2 regions of the Curtobacterium poinsettiae genome follow, and region 2 is predicted to be linked to the other one. Evidence: predicted binding sites of a transcription regulator. Region 2 holds the regulator's gene; the other holds the start of a gene.

Region 1 (7,811 bases), 1.8 Mb from region 2:
GAAACACATGGACCCTACGTTTCTCGACATCCAGTGGAGGCGTCGCATTCACCCGAAGCGGCACAGCCTCCGCGCAGAGAAAGGGCTCCACGGATGATCAGAACCACCCGTGCCACCGCGGCACTGGCGTTGGCGGGCGCAGCAGCCGTCCTCCTCGCCGCGTGTTCCACCACCGGCAGTGCTTCCCCCTCGAGCTCGGCGTCGAGCGATGCGAAGAAGGATCCCGCCGCCAGCTGCAAGGCCCCCGACACCCCTGGCACGGACGCGCTGAAGATCGGCACGATCCTGCCCCTGACCGGTTCGCTGGCCTACCTGAACCCGCCGGCCGAGTCCGGTGTCGGCCTGGCCGTCAAGGACATCAACGCCGCGGGCGGTGTCCTCGACAAGGACGTCACGATCGACCCGGCGACCGACTCCGGTGACAGCAACGACATGACCGTGTCGAGCTCCGCGGCGACGAAGCTCGTCAACGCGAAGGTCCCGGTCGCGATCGGCGCCGAGTCCTCGTCCGTCACGCTGAACGTCATCGACCAGCTGACCAGCAACTGCATCGTCGAGATCTCGCCGGCGAACACGGCGAGCGACCTCTCCGGGTACTCGTCGTACTACTACCGGACCGCACCGCCGGACTCGGTGCAGGGTTCCGCGCTCGGTCAGCTCGTGACCGGTGACGGCAACGCGAAGGTCGCCTTCCTGGTCTTCAACGACACGTACGGCACCGGCCTCCGCAACTCCGTGCAGGCCGCGGTCGAGGCTTCGGGCGGCCAGGTCGTCTACGGCGGCAAGGGCGAGGGCCAGGAGTTCCCGCCCGGCCAGACCACGTTCTCGTCCGAGGTGACCGCGGCACTGGCCCAGAAGCCCGACGCGATCGTCGTCCTGGCCTTCGACGAGACGAAGTCGATCATCCCGGAGCTCGTCTCGCAGGGGAACGAAGCGAAGATCTACATGTCCGACGGCAACACGGCGGACTACTCGAAGGACTTCGACAAGGGCACCCTGAGCGGCGCCCAGGGCACCATCCCCGGTGCCTCGCCGAAGGACGACTTCAAGAAGCAGCTCGCTGCGTTCTACAAGGACTCGTCGGGCAAGACGCTCGCCGACTACTCGTACGCGGCCGAGTCGTACGACGCCACGGTCCTCGCCGCCCTCGCTGCGGTGAAGGGCAAGGGCACCGACTCCGGCACGATCCAGGCCAACATGGCTGCGGTGTCGGGAGCTGACGGCGGCACGGAGTGTGCGACGTTCAAGGAGTGCAAGACGCTCCTGGACGACGGCAAGGACATCCACTACACCGGCCCGTCCGGCATCGGTCCGTTCGACGACAACAACGACCCGTCGAGCGCGTACATCGGCATCTACAAGTTCGACGGCGACAACAAGCCCGTCTACCAGAGCGCCATCCAGGGTGCGGTGAAGAAGTAGGGTTCAGCCCAGCACCGCTCGCGAGAGCGACAGGCCCCCGCGGAAGTTCCGCGGGGGCCTGTCGCTTTCGCGGTGGAGACCGGGTCAGACCGGCTCGGCCGGGGTGGGTGCGAGCGCCCGGCGGCGGGACGCGCGTGCGGCGGCGAACGAGTCCGCCGTCAGCACCACGAGCGCGAGCCACACGATGCCGAAGCCGAACCAGCGCCCGGCCGACATCTCCTCGTGCTGCACCAGGACCCCGACGAGCAGCTGCATCACCGGTGCCAGGTACTGGGTCAAGCCCAGGGTCGACAGGCTCACCCGGCGCGCCGACGAGGCGAAGAGCAGCAGCGGCACCGCGGTCGCCGGCCCGGTCAGCACGGTGATGACAGCGTGCCCCCAGCCCTCGCTCGTGAACGTCACGCCGCCGCCGAGCCCGGTCACACCGAGCACCACCAGCGCCACGACCGCGATCGGCAGCAGCCACACGGTCTCGATCGTCAGGCCGCTCAGCGCGTCCACGGTGCCGCCGACGCGCTTCTTCACCAAGCCGTACAGGCCGAACGAGAACGCCAGGGCCAGCGAGATCCACGGCATCTGCCCGTAGCCGATCGCGATGACCACGACCGCCACGACGCTCAACCCGACCGCGGCCCACTGCGCCGGACGCAGGCGTTCGCGCAGGACCACGACGCCGAGGGCGATCGTGACGAGCGGGTTGATGAAGTACCCGAGCGCGGCCTCGACCGTGTGACCGGTCGTCGTCGCGAGGACGTAGACGGTCCAGTTCACCAGGATCAGGACGGCGGCGAGCCCCATCACGAGCATCACGCGGCGCTGGGCCATCAAGGTGCGGGTGCGGAGCCACGACCGGGTGACCGCGATCGCCACCGCGCAGAACACCAGACCGAAGACGATCCGCCACGACACGATCTCGAACGCCGCCGCGGGGGCCATGGCCGCGAAGAGCAGGGGCATCAGCCCCCAGAGCCCGTAGGCCACGACGGCCTGCACCACGCCGACGGATGCCTCGCTGCGGACGGGTCGCGCCGGACTCGGTTCACTCACGGAACCATCCTAGGAAGGACCGCCGACCCCGGGACGTGCACCGGGCCTCCAGGCGGGCTGCAAGCGGGCTGATCAGGACCGGAGCGCTCTGCAGACCGGCCCCGGACACACGAACGCCCCGTCGGCCCGAAGGCCGGACGGGGCGTCCGTCATGCGTACTGGACTCAGTGGACGATGACCGCGAGGACGTCGCGGGCCGACAGGACCAGCAGGTCCTCGCCCGAGTACTTGACCTCGGTTCCGCCGTACTTGGAGTAGATGACCTTGTCACCCACGGCGACGTCGAGCGGGACGCGGTTGCCGTTGTCGTCGATGCGACCCGGACCCACGGCGACGACCTCGCCCTCCTGGGGCTTCTCCTTCGCGGTGTCGGGGATGACCAGACCGGAAGCGGTGGTCTGCTCCGCCTCGACCTGGCGGATGACGATGCGATCCTCGAGCGGCTTGATGCTGACGGCCACGGTGACCTCTTCTTTCTCGGTACGGACTCGGTACAGATGAAAACCGGTTGGCACTTCGCGCAGGAGAGTGCCAACGCCAACTCTAGGGGGCCACTGGCACTCGGTCAATCCGAGTGCCAGCACACCCGGAGAACACGCAGCACCTGCGAGGATCGACGCATGGACGCCGCCGAACTCACCGCACTGCTGACCCCGGACGGGATGGCCCTGCTCGACCGTACCCCCGGTGTCTCCGACGGCGGCGAGATCGTCCGCGTGGTGTCCCGGCTGCGCGCCGAGGGCCACGACCCACGGCTCGTCGCAGCCGTGCTGACCCAGGCGAAGCTCCGGCTCAAGGCCCGCGGCAAGTTCGGTGACTTCGCGTCCCGGATGCTCTTCACCGAGGCCGGTCTCGAGCAGGCCACCCGACTGCAGGTCGCGGCCCAGCACGCCGGACGCTTCGCCGCCGCGGGGCTCACCCGGGTCGCCGATCTCGGCTGCGGCATCGGCGGGGACGCCATGGCGATGGCGGCGCTCGACCTGGACGTCACCGCCGTCGACCGCGACGAGGTCACGGCTGCCGTCGCGACCCACAACCTGGCCCTCTGGCCGAACGCGCGGGTGGAGCTCGGCGACGCCGAGTCCTTCGACCTGTCCTCGGTGGACGGCGCGTGGATGGACCCCGCACGACGCACCTCCGGCCACTCCGACACCCGCCGACTCGCCGACCCGGACGACTGGTCCCCCTCGCTCGACACGGTGTTCGCCGCAGCGACGACGACACCGACCGGCGTGAAGCTCGGACCCGGCATCGACCGCGACCTGATCCCGGACACCGCCGAGGCCCAGTGGACCTCCGTCGACCGCGAGGTCGTCGAGCTCGCCCTGTGGTTCGGCCCCCTCGCACGCCCCGGCATCCGCCGCGCGGCCACCGTCATCGGCAGCCACGGCATCGACGAGATGACCGGAGCGGCAGACGCCGACGACACCGAGGTCGGACCGCTCGGCGCCTACCTGTACGAGCCGGACGGCGCCGTGATCCGCGCGCGACTGATCGGCGACCTGGCGAGGGGCCTCGACGGGCACATGCTGTCCGACGGCATCGCCTACGTCACGTCCGACCGGGCCGTCACGACACCCTTCGCGCAGGGGTTCCGGGTGCTCGACACGATGCCGCTCGACGTCAAGCGGCTGGCCGCGCGGCTCGCCGCCGACGGCATCGGCACCGTCGAGATCAAGAAGCGCGGCGTCGACGTCGACCCGGCGCAGTTCCGCAAACGGCTGCGGTTGCGCGGATCGGGTCGCGTCACACTCGTGCTCACCCGCCTGGAGGGACGCCACACGGCGATCCTGTGCGAGCGGCTCACCGACACGGTCGGCTGACGGCCGGGGGCCGGGGGCCGCTCGCGGCCTCCGTCACCCTGCGGCGAAGTCAGCTGACGAAGGCCCCGGTGTTCGAGCTGTAGTCGGAGTAGTCGGAGTAGTCCGAGTAGTTCGACGAGTTCGCGATCGAGATCCACACCAGGGCGACGATCAGGATGAACAGGCCCGTCAGGACCCAGCCACCGATGATGCCTGCGAGCGCCAGGCCACGGCCGCCCTCGCCGCTCTGCTTGATCTTGCCGAGGGCGATGTGGCCCATGATCGCGCCGGCCGGGCTCGTCAGGATGATGATCGGCCAGATGATGACGCCGCCGAACGCGAAGACGATCGACAGGATCGACAGGACGTTCGTCTTCGGTCGCTGCGCGTAGGGCTGGTACGAGTACGGGTTGGCCGCGTACGGCTGCTGCTGCGCGTACGGGTTCTGCTGCTGACCGTAGGGGTTCTGCGGTGCGCCGTACGCCTGCTGCGGCGGCTGCTGCTGCTGCTGCGGGGCCGCGTACGGGTTCTGCTGCTGACCGTACTGATTCGGCTGCGGCTGCGGCTGCTGCGGAGCGGCGTACGGGTTCTGCTGCTGCGGCGGCTGGCCGTACGGGTTCTGCTGCTGCGGCGGCTGGCCGGACGGGTTCTGCTGCTGCGGCGGCTGGCCGGACGGGTTCTGCTGCTGGCCGTACGGGTTCTGCTGCTGCGGCGGCTGGCCGTACGGGTTCTGCTGCTGGCCGTACGGGTTCTGGGGCGCTTCCGGAGCCGACGGGGCCTGCGGCGCGTCAGGTGCTTGCGGGGCGTCCGGGGCGGGTGCACCGTCGGGCTGTCCGTTCGCCGCGCCGTTCGGCGTCTCGCCCGGCTTCGGCCACTCGTTCTGATCGGACACCGTCCACCCCTCTCGGGCGTCCGGTCTCTCCGACGCCCGTGTGAATCCTCCCACAGGCTCCCCCAGAAGGACCGGGGCCGAACTGGTCAGACCTGGACGGTCGTCACCGGCAGGGTCGAGTCCGCCGCGATGCCGAGGTCGCTCGGCGCGTGCCCCTCGGCAACGAGTCGGGCGCCGACGGCGGCGATCATCGCGCCGTTGTCCGTGCACAGGTCGAACGGCGGGATCCGCAGCCGCACGCCCACGGCCGCGCAGCGTTCCTCGGCGACCTGCCGCAACCGGGCGTTCGCGACGACGCCGCCACCGAGCAGCAGCCGGTCGACACCGGTGTCGCGGCAGGCGTTCAGGGCCTTGGTGAGCAGGACGTCGACGACGGCCTCGCGGAAGCTCGCGGCGACGTCGGCCACCGGCACCTCTCGGCCCTCGTCGCGGCAGCGTTCGACCCAGCGGGCCACGGCGGTCTTCAGCCCCGAGAACGAGAAGTCGTACCGGTGTGCGGCCATGTCCTTCGGCAGCGTCAGCCCGCGGGGGAACCGGATCGCCGTCGGGTCGCCCTCGGCCGCGGCCCGGTCGATCTGCGGGCCGCCGGGGTAGGGCAGTCCGAGCAGCCGCGCGACCTTGTCGAACGCCTCGCCCGCCGCGTCGTCGATCGTCTCGCCGAGCAGTTCGACGTCACCGACCAGGTCCCGCACCAGCAGCAGCGACGTGTGCCCACCGGAGACGAGCAGCGCGATCGTCGGCAGCTCGATCTCGCTGCCGTCCTCGCGCAGCACGTCGGCACCGACGTGCCCGACCAGGTGGTTGACGCCGTACAGCGGCTTGCCCGTGGCCACGGCGAGCGCCTTCGCTGCCCCCACCCCGACCATGAGCGCTCCGGCCAGACCCGGCCCGGCGGTCACTGCGACGGCGTCGAGCTCGTCGAGGGTGACGCCGGCACGCTCGAGCGCCTCGTGCAGCGTCGGGGTCATCGCCTCCAGGTGGGCCCGTGCGGCGACCTCGGGCACGACCCCGCCGTAGCGCGCGTGCTCGTCCATGCTCGAGGCGATCACGTTCGCCAGCAGGGTGTTCCCCCGCACGATCCCCACGCCCGTCTCGTCGCAGCTCGTCTCGATGCCGAGCACCAGTGGTTCAGTCGCGCTCACCGAGGGCCTCCTGTCCGATGGGTCCGACGTCCGACGACGGTTCCGCGTCCGGGCCGGGCAGTTCCGCCCGCATCACCCACGCGTCGACGCCGTCCGGTTGGTAGTAGCGTGGCCGGGTCGCGATGTGCTCGAACCCGAACGCCGTGTACATCGCCTGCGCGACGGGGTTGTCCGCCCGCACCTCGAGGAACACCTCGCGCACCCCGCGGCGCCGGGCCTCGTCGAGCAGTTCCGTGAACAGGACCCGTCCGAGCCCCTTGCCGCGCTGATCGGCGGCGACCGCGATGGTCTGCACGTCGGCCACCGGGTTGCCCGCCAGGGACGAGAGTCCGGCGTACCCGACGACCATCGGCGCTGCGGTGTCGTCGACGGTCTCGATCACGACGTAGTACCCGTGCGGTGAGTACAGCTCGCCCGACATCTGCGACGCCGACCAGGCGTCCGTCGGGAACGAGACGTGCTCGAGCCACATGATGTCGTCGAGGTCCTGCGGGTGGGCTCGGCGCAGGCGGAGCGCGTCCGGCAGGGTCACTGCTTCACCCGTTTCGGCGCACCGGGCACCGTGACGTCGGGGTCGCGCAGGTACAGGGGGGTGTCCTGGTCGAACGCCGCGCCGGACGCGAGTCGGTCCGCGGCGAGCGCGCCGAGCCTCCAGGCCGGGATGGACGTGACGGTCACGCGGTCCCAGCCCACGGCTGCGGGCCGGGAGGCGCGGATCGCGTCGTCGAGATCGGCGGGCTTGGCGAGTCCGGGGCCGGCCACGCGGACGCCGTCGGCGTCGTAGGCGCTCCAGTAGACCTCGCGGCGGCGGGCGTCCGTGAGGACGACGAAGGGGCCGGCGAGGCCGGCGGCGCGCTGGTCGAGGGCGACGGCGTCGTGGCTGACGAGCGGCAGGACGGGGACGCCGCGGGCTGCGGCGAAGGTGCGGGCGGCGGCGATGCCGACGCGCAGGCCGGTGAAGGGGCCCGGGCCCATGCCGGCGACGACCCCGGTGACGTCGGCGCCGGTGATGCCCGCCTCGGCGAGGGTGTCGGCCAGGAACGGGCCGATCACCTCGGCGTGCCGGCGGCTGTCCTCGGTGTCGCGGGTCGCGAGGGCCTGGCCGGTGACCGGGTCGACGACGGCGACGGAGGTCCCGGCGGAGGTGTCGATCGCGAGCAGCACCCGTCCATCGTAGGCGGCGGTCAGCGCACCGGCAGTCCCAGGGACCACGCGACCTCGTGCTCCAGCTGCCCCGTCCGGCGGAACAGGCGGACCTGGTGGGTGTCCGGCAGCGCGGCAGCCAGGGCCTGTCGGTCGGCGGGTGCGAAGCCGAGCGACTGCCAGAACGGACCGGAGCGACGGGAGAACAGCCACGCACGCTGGGCGCCGGCCTCGGCGGCCCGGTCGATCGCGAACCGTGCGAGGCGGGTGCCGGCTCCGGACCCGCGGTGCTGCGGAGCGACGGCCACGCTGCGGACGAGGACGTGCACGCCGTCCGCGCTCGACTCGAAGCCGGTGCTGCCG
Region 2 (7,811 bases):
CGACCTCGTCAAGGTCGACATCCTGCTGCAGGGCGACCAGGTCGACGCGTTCAGTGCGATCGTGCACCGCGACAAGGCGTACGCCTACGGCACGCTCATGACCGAGCGGCTGCGCAAGCTCATCCCGCGCCAGCAGTTCGAGGTGCCGATCCAGGCCGCCATCGGCGCCCGCATCATCGCCCGCGAGAGCATCCGCGCCATGCGCAAGGACGTCCTGGCCAAGTGCTACGGCGGTGACATCACCCGCAAGCGCAAGCTCCTCGAGAAGCAGAAGGAGGGCAAGAAGCGCATGAAGACCATCGGTCGGGTCGAGGTCCCGCAGGAAGCCTTCATCGCGGCGCTCTCCGGCGACGTCGAAGAGAAGAAGAAGTAGCGCCGGTTCAGCCGGTGCGGCGGGCGCGGGCCCGCAGGGCGGCCAGGCCGAGGGCCGGGAGGCTCGCCGCGGCCAGTCCCGCCAGTGCGGTCCGCAGGATGGCCCAGTGGGCAGCCGCGTCGAAGTCGGTCTGTCGGCCCGAGGTGACCCCGGCGGCCACGGCGCCGACCACCATCGCGAGGGTCACCACCGCGAGGGCGAGCGGGAGCCGTCGGCCCGGGTGACGACGCACCGCGGACACCAGTGCGGCACCGAACAGCAGCACCCCGGCGCCGGCACAGCTGGCCCCGACGGCGGCGATGACGTTCGCGGTGTCGAAGCCGGTCCACGCCTCGGGGGCGAGTGCGACGGCGGCGTACCGGGCGGGGGACGCCGCAGCCGAGGTCGTCACGTCCACCAGCACCCGGGCGGCGGCCGCCAGGCCGAACGCGACGAGCGTGAGCACGGCGAGGGCGGCGGTCCGGCGGTCGACGGACCGCGGGCGGGCGGGGGTGGTGTGGGGCACCTGCTGACGATAGCCGCGTGGCGGGCGCTTGTCGGGCCTCCAGTTCGGGGCGCACCGGCGCCGCGCCGGTCGGGCGGAGCTGAGAGGGGATCGGTTCGATCCGGGGCGGCCCGCCCAAGTAGCATGGCGGCATGAGCATCCGCGGGAGCTACCGGACCGCCCTGACGTACGGCGCGGTGGGGGCGACCCAGGCGTCGGACCTCATGACCTACCCGCCCGAGGGCTTCACCCCGGCCGAGTCGCGCGCGCGGATCGGACACGGCGACCAGCGGTTCGAGACCGCCGTGGTGCAGGCACTGACGTGGCAGATCCAGGAGCGCAGCGGCGTGCGGGTCCGCGTCGAGGAGCAGCCCGACGACGACGAGGTCCGGTACAACCCGGTGACCTTCGACGACGACGGCGTGCCGATCGCTCCGGCGTCCATCGGGACGCCCCGGGTCGAGAAGTTCGCACCGGACGGCACACCGCTGCTGACGGCGGGCACGAGCGCGACCCTGACGATCCACGCCTTCGGGCAGACCGTGCTGGCACCGGTGCGGGTCGTGTCGATCATCGACGAGCACGACCGCAAGGGCTTCGCGTACGGCACGCTCGAGGGGCATCCGCTCTCCGGCGAGGAGTCGTTCGTCGTCGAGCGCACCCAGGACGGCTCGGTGTGGCTGCAGATCCGGCAGTTCTCGCAGCCGTCGAGCGCGAAGTGGCGTTTCGTCGCGCCGTTCGTACGCCGGCAGCAGAAGGTCATGGCGGAGAAGTACCTGGCGGCACTGCGGGGCGACTAGGCGCCGGGGCGCGCCTGTCGCGCCGGGGCCGCGCCTGTCGCGCGGGGGTCGTTGCCGTCGCGCCGGGCGCGACGCGCGTGGGTCGTGGCCGTCGCGCCGGGCGCGTCCGGCCACTGCTCAGCGCAGCGGCGGGAGCGCGGCGATCGCGTCCTCGATGAGCGCCGCGTCCTGCTGGCAGTCGCGCGCGACCGTCACGGCGTTCGTGTGCCGGAGCGCGTCGACGTCGTAGATGCCGGTCGCCACGGCCAGGAACGGGATGCCGGCGGCGTCGGCTGCCTCGCCGTCACGCGGGGTGTCGCCGACGATCACCGCCCGGGTGCCGACCAGGTCGGCGGCGGCACGGTGGGTGACCCCCGCCCGATCGACCTCGGTGTCGCCGAAGTACGAGTGCTCCCAGTCGAAGCCGTCGGGGTCGAACCCGGCGCCGGTGAGCTTCACCCGGGCGCGGTACTCCGAGTTGCCGGTGAGCAGCCCGTTGCGCCACCCGAGCTCGGCGAACCGGGTCAGGAGCGCCTTCGCTCCGGGGACGGGGCTGCGGTGGTCGCCGGAGGCGTGCCGTTCGGCGGTCAGGTCGTGCAGGTGCCGACTGACCGTGGGGATCAGGGTGTCCTCGAACGCGTGGGCGCGCACGTGCTCGGCGATGAGTCCGGCGTCGGTCCGGCCGTGCTGGTGCCCCACCCGCAGGGTGAGGTCGCGGCCCACCGCCCGCTCGAGGGCCAGGTGGTAGAGGTTGCCCGGGGACGACGCGTTCATCACGAGGGTGCCGTCGATGTCCCACAGGACCGTGGTGGGGACGGGATGGTGCTCCATGGCTCCCATCATGACGGACAATGGACTCCATGCCGAGTGCTCTCCCGATCGCCGATCCAGCACCCGCGGACGGCCTGATCACGCCGTGGGCGGCAGCGGGCCCCGCCACCGGCCCCGGCGCTGCTCCCGCCGCCGGTGACGTCCCGTTCGGCGTCTACGTGCACGTCCCGTTCTGCCGTGTGCGCTGTGGCTACTGCGACTTCAACACCTACACGGCCTCCGAGCTCCGCGGCGTCCGTCGCGACGACTACGCCGGCCACGCCGTGCGCGAGATCGAGTGGGCCGCGACCGTGCTCGACCGTTCCGGCGTGCCGCGGCGCCCGGTGTCGACCGTGTTCTTCGGCGGCGGGACCCCGACCATGCTGCCGGCGTCCGACCTGGCGATGATCCTGCGGGCGATCGACGACACGTGGGGCATCCTGCCCGGGGCCGAGGTCACCACCGAGGCGAACCCCGACTCCGTCGACGCGGCGTCGCTCGAGACCCTGCGGGCCGGCGGGTTCAACCGGATCAGCTACGGGATGCAGTCCGCGGTGCCGCACGTGCTCGCCACGCTCGACCGAACGCACGACCCCCTGCGGGTCCCCGTCGTCGTCGACCTCGCGAAGCAGCAGGGGCTCGACGTCTCGCTCGACCTGATCTACTCCACGCCGGGGGAGTCGCTCGCCGACTGGCGGACCTCGCTCGACGCCGCGATCGCGTGCGAGCCCGACCACGTGTCGGCCTACTCGCTCATCGTCGAGGACGGCACCGCGATGGGCCGCATGGTCGCCCGCGGTGAGCTCCCCGCCCCCGACGACGACCTGGCCGCCGACATGTACGAGCTCGCCGACCAGGTGCTCGGCGACGCCGGCTACTCCTGGTACGAGGTCTCGAACTGGGCGCGCGGCGACGGGCACGCGAGTCGCCACAACCTGTCCTACTGGAAGGGCCACGACTGGTGGGGCGTCGGCCCCGGTGCGCACTCCGCCGTCGCCGGTACCCGCTGGTGGAACGTCAAGCACCCGGCCGCCTACGCGAACCGGGTGCTGTCGGGGGAGTCGCCGGCCGCCGGCCGCGAGACCATCGACGACGAGACGCGGTACGTCGAGCGCCTGCTGCTCGCCGCGCGGGTCCGCGGGGAGCTCGCCACGAGCGAGATCCGCCAGGAGGCCCGTGGCCGGGTCGCCGGCCTCATCGCACGCGGGCTCGTGGACGGGTCGGCCGCGGTGCGGGGACGCATCGACCTGACCCTGCAGGGTCGGCTGCTCGCCGACGCGGTGGTGCGGGAGCTGCTCGACTGAGCGGCGTGCGCACTGCTTGCTGCCGAGTGCGTGCCGCTTACTGCTTGATGAACTCGATCGAGAGCGGGTAGCGGTAGAACTGGCCCTGGTTCGCGGCGATCGCGGCCATGATGCTGAAGATCAGCGACACGATGCCCGCGGCGAAGATGATCAGGAGCCCGACCCCGAACACCGAGGTGAGGGAACCGACCACGTAGGCGATCGCCATCGTGATGTGGAAGTTCAGGGCGACCCGGGTGTGCTCGCGGATGAAGCCGCCGCGGTCGCGCAGGACCAGGTAGGCCACCAGCGGTGCGACCACGGTGAAGAAGATGCCGCCGATGTGCGTCAGCGTCGCCCAGAGGCGCTGGTCCTCGGGGCTCATCGGCTGGGGCGGGGTGTACCCGGAGGGGTACTGGGGCCCGCCGGGGTACTGGGGGCCGCCGGGCTGCTGCGGCCCGCCGGGGCCGGGGCCGTACTGGCCCCCGGGCTGCTGGGGGCCACTGGGCTGCTGGGGCCCGCCGGGCTGCTGCGGCCCGCCGGGCTGCTGCGGCCCGCCGGGCTGCTGCGGCCCGCCGGGCTGCTGGTCGGAAGGGCCGCCGGGCTGCTGTCCGTAGGTCATGGCGGAAGCGTATCGGCCGACCGCCCGGAAGTCCCGGGCCGTCAGCGGTCGGGCGTAGGATCAGCAGTCGACACGTCCGAGTGCCAGGTCGATCGGGAAGGAGACGCTCGTGGTCAGTGAACGCAGCCTCGAGGTCCTCAAGGCCATCGTGCGCGACTACGTGGCGTCGCGTGAACCCGTCGGGTCGAAGACCATCGTCGAGCGGCACGCCTTCGGGGTCAGCGCCGCGACCATCCGCAACGACATGGCCCTGCTCGAGGACGAACAGCTCATCGCGGCCCCGCACACCTCGTCCGGTCGCGTACCGACCGACAAGGGATACCGCCTCTTCGTGGACCACCTCGCCGGTGCCCGTCCGCTCTCCAGCGCGCAGCGGCACGCCATCGAGACCTTCCTCGGCGCCCCGAACGACCTCGACGAAGTCCTCGGGCGCACCGTCCGGCTGCTCAGCCAGCTCACGAACCAGGTCGCCCTGGTGCAGTACCCGTCGATGGTGCGCGCCCGCGTGCAGCACGTCGAGCTGGTGCGGCTCGGTGACGCCCGGCTGATGGTGGTGCTCATCACCGACACCGCCCGGGTCGAGCAGCGCGTGGTCGAGACCGACGTCGCGCTCGACGAGGACTCGCTCGGCGAACTCCGCACCGTGGTGAACGGCGCCACGGTGGGGCTCCTGCTGCAGGACGTCCCGACCGCACTCCGGGCCGTGCCGCAGCAGCTCCGCCCCGACGCCCAGACGCTCGGCGGGGTCGTCGTCGCCACGCTCATCGAGCAGGTCGCTGCGAACCGGCAGGACCGCCTGCTGATGGCCGGTGCGGCGAACCTGGCGAAGAGCGAGCAGGACTTCTCCGGCGGCCTCTTCCCCGTGCTCGAAGCGATCGAGGAACAAGTCACCCTGCTCCGCTTGTTCGGGGAGATGCAGGTGGACGACATCGCGGTGGCGGCCAGCATCGGCGTCGAGAACGCCGAGTACGGGCTCGACGCCACGAGCATCGTCGCCGGCGGCTACCTGGCCGGTGGCGAGGTGGCCCGACTGGGCGTCCTCGGACCGACCCGGATGGACTACGGCACGAACATGGCGGCCGTCCGGGCCGTCGCCCGGTACCTGTCCAAACTCCTGGGCGAACATTGACCAACCGACCGAACCCAACCGACTGAGGGATACGTGGCAGACCACTACGACGTCCTCGGCGTCCAGCGAGACGCCTCCGATGCCGACATCAAGAAGGCCTACCGCCGCCTGGCGCGTGAGCTCCACCCGGACGTGAACCCGGCACCCGACGCCGCCGAGCGCTTCAAGGACGTGACGCACGCGTACGACGTGCTGAGCGACCCCGAGCAGCGACGCCGGTACGACGCCGGACCGCAGGCCGACAGCCCCTTCGGAGGCGGTGCTGGCGGCTTCAGCGACATCTTCGACGCCTTCTTCGGTGGTGGCGGTGGCGGCGGACGTGGCTCCGGCCCCCGCAGCCGTGCCGAACGGGGGCAGGACGCCCTGCTCCGCATCGAGGTCGACCTCGACGAGGTCGTCTTCGGCACCCACAAGGACGTCGAGGTCGACACGGCCGTGCTGTGCGAGACCTGCCACGGCTCCTGCTGCGCACCGGGCACCAGCCCGCGCACGTGCGACATCTGCGGCGGTTCCGGGCACATCCAGCGCCAGGTCCGGTCGCTCCTCGGCAACGTCGTGACGAGCGCCCCGTGCGGCACCTGCCGCGGGTACGGCACCGTCATCCCGAGCCCCTGCCCGACCTGCCAGGGCCAGGGCCGCGTCCGCGCCCGTCGCACCGTACCGGTGGACGTCCCCGCCGGCGTCGACTCCGGACTGCGGCTGCAGATGCCGGGCCAGGGCGAGGTCGGTCCGGCCGGTGGCCCGTCCGGTGACCTGTACCTCGAGATCCGCGTGCGCCACGACGACGTCTTCAGCCGCGACGGTGACGACCTGCTGGCCACGCTCGAGGTCGGCATGACCGACGCCGTCCTCGGCACGACCACCACCATCGACGGCCTCGACGGTCCGGTCGAGCTCGAGATCCGACCCGGTGTGCAGAGCGCCGACGTCCTCGTCATCAAGGACCGCGGCATCACGAAGCTGCGCGGGAACGGCCGCGGTGACCTGCGGGTCGGCGTGCAGGTCGTCACCCCGACCAAGCTGTCCCACAAGGAACGGCAGCTGGTCGAGCAGCTGGCGAAGTCGCACAAGACGACGGCTCCGCAGCTCGCCCGGTTCCAGCAGGGCATGTTCGGCAAGCTCCGCGACCGTTTCTTCAACCACTGATGGCGTCGCTGTACCTCGTCGACTCGCTCGACGTCGTCGTCGGCGACACGGTGTCGCTCGACGGCGCCGAGGGCCGGCACGCGGTCTCCGTCGCGCGGGTCCGGGTCGGCGAGGTCCTGCGGATCGCCGACGGTCGGGGCACCGTGGTGTCCGGACCGGTCACGGCACTCGGCAAGGACACGCTGGAGCTCGCGGTCGAGACCCTCGAGCACCAGGACGCACCGCGTCCGTCGCTGACGCTGGTGCAGGCACTGGCGAAGGGCGGCCGCGACGAGATGGCCGTGCAGGCGGCGACCGAGATCGGTGTCGACCGGGTGGTGCCGTGGTCGGCTGTGCGCAGTGTCTCCCGGTGGGACGGCGCGAAGGTCGAGAAGGGTCGTGCGCGGTGGGCCGCCATCGCGCACGAGGCGGCGAAGCAGGCAATCCGTCCGCGCGTCCCTGCGGTGGCACCGCTCGCGACGACGGGCCAGCTCGTGTCGGCCCTCGGAGCAGGGACCGCACTCGTCCTGCTCGACCCCACCGCGACCGTGCGGCTCGCCACCTGGGAACCACCGACGGACGCCGAGGACATCGCGCTCGTCGTCGGACCCGAAGGCGGCATCGACGGTGCCGAGCTCGACCGGCTCGAGGCCGCCGGTGCGGTGCGTGTCCGACTCGGCGACAGCGTGCTCCGCACCTCCACCGCAGGACCGGCGGCACTCGCTGTCCTGCAGGCGCGACTGGGCCGCTGGTGAGCCGGACCCCGCCGTCGGACGCGTCCTACGATGGAGCCATGAGCACCAGCACGCCCAGCGTCTTCTCCAAGATCATCGCGCGCGAGATCCCGGCGACCATCGTCGCCGAGGACGACCGTGTCATCGCGATCGAGGACATCGCGCCCAAGGCCCCCGTCCACGTGCTCGTCGTGCCCAAGACGGAGCAGTACGCGAACGTCGCGGAGCTCGCCGCGGGGGACCCCGACCTCCTGGCCCACGTGGTCGCCACGGCGCAGCGCATCGCCGACGAGCGCGCCGACGGCCAGTTCCGACTCGTCTTCAACACCGGCGAAGCCGCCGGTCAGACCGTGTTCCACGTGCACGCGCACGTACTCGCAGGTGAACTGCAGGAAGGCACCCTTGCCGGATAACGAACCAGCACAGCCCACCGCCGCCGACGAACAGCCCGTCTCCGTCTCGCTCCAGGTCG

What was found. Region 2 encodes HrcA, which represses chaperone genes, less so after heat shock. Its sites were predicted from a motif close to TTNGCACTCGNNNNNNNCGAGTGCNAA; they were not measured.
Region 1: a site for HrcA is predicted at 3,024-3,050, ahead of groES (co-chaperone GroES). Genes of this name have one in related genera too.

The regions. Positions count from the first base shown of each region.
Region 1 covers NZ_CP178434.1:3,308,655-3,316,465, forward strand. Annotated here, with positions in the region: gene ACL00U_RS15570 (ABC transporter substrate-binding protein) at 94-1,422, shown strand; gene rarD (EamA family transporter RarD) at 1,507-2,469, opposite strand; gene groES (co-chaperone GroES) at 2,634-2,930, opposite strand; gene ACL00U_RS15585 (class I SAM-dependent methyltransferase) at 3,090-4,292, shown strand; gene ACL00U_RS15590 (DUF4190 domain-containing protein) at 4,342-5,163, opposite strand; gene tsaD (tRNA (adenosine(37)-N6)-threonylcarbamoyltransferase complex transferase subunit TsaD) at 5,250-6,305, opposite strand; gene rimI (ribosomal protein S18-alanine N-acetyltransferase) at 6,292-6,837, opposite strand; gene tsaB (tRNA (adenosine(37)-N6)-threonylcarbamoyltransferase complex dimerization subunit type 1 TsaB) at 6,834-7,469, opposite strand; gene ACL00U_RS15610 (GNAT family N-acetyltransferase) at 7,490-7,811, opposite strand, start outside.
Region 2 covers NZ_CP178434.1:1,504,388-1,512,198, forward strand. Annotated here, with positions in the region: gene lepA (translation elongation factor 4) at 1-373, shown strand, start outside; gene ACL00U_RS07090 (hypothetical protein) at 381-878, opposite strand; gene ACL00U_RS07095 (DUF1990 family protein) at 1,010-1,657, shown strand; gene ACL00U_RS07100 (HAD family hydrolase) at 1,775-2,467, opposite strand; gene hemW (radical SAM family heme chaperone HemW) at 2,497-3,750, shown strand; gene ACL00U_RS07110 (DUF4870 domain-containing protein) at 3,788-4,351, opposite strand; gene hrcA (heat-inducible transcriptional repressor HrcA) at 4,461-5,480, shown strand; gene dnaJ (molecular chaperone DnaJ) at 5,514-6,626, shown strand; gene ACL00U_RS07125 (16S rRNA (uracil(1498)-N(3))-methyltransferase) at 6,626-7,360, shown strand; gene ACL00U_RS07130 (histidine triad nucleotide-binding protein) at 7,399-7,752, shown strand; gene ACL00U_RS07135 (PhoH family protein) at 7,742-7,811, shown strand, end outside.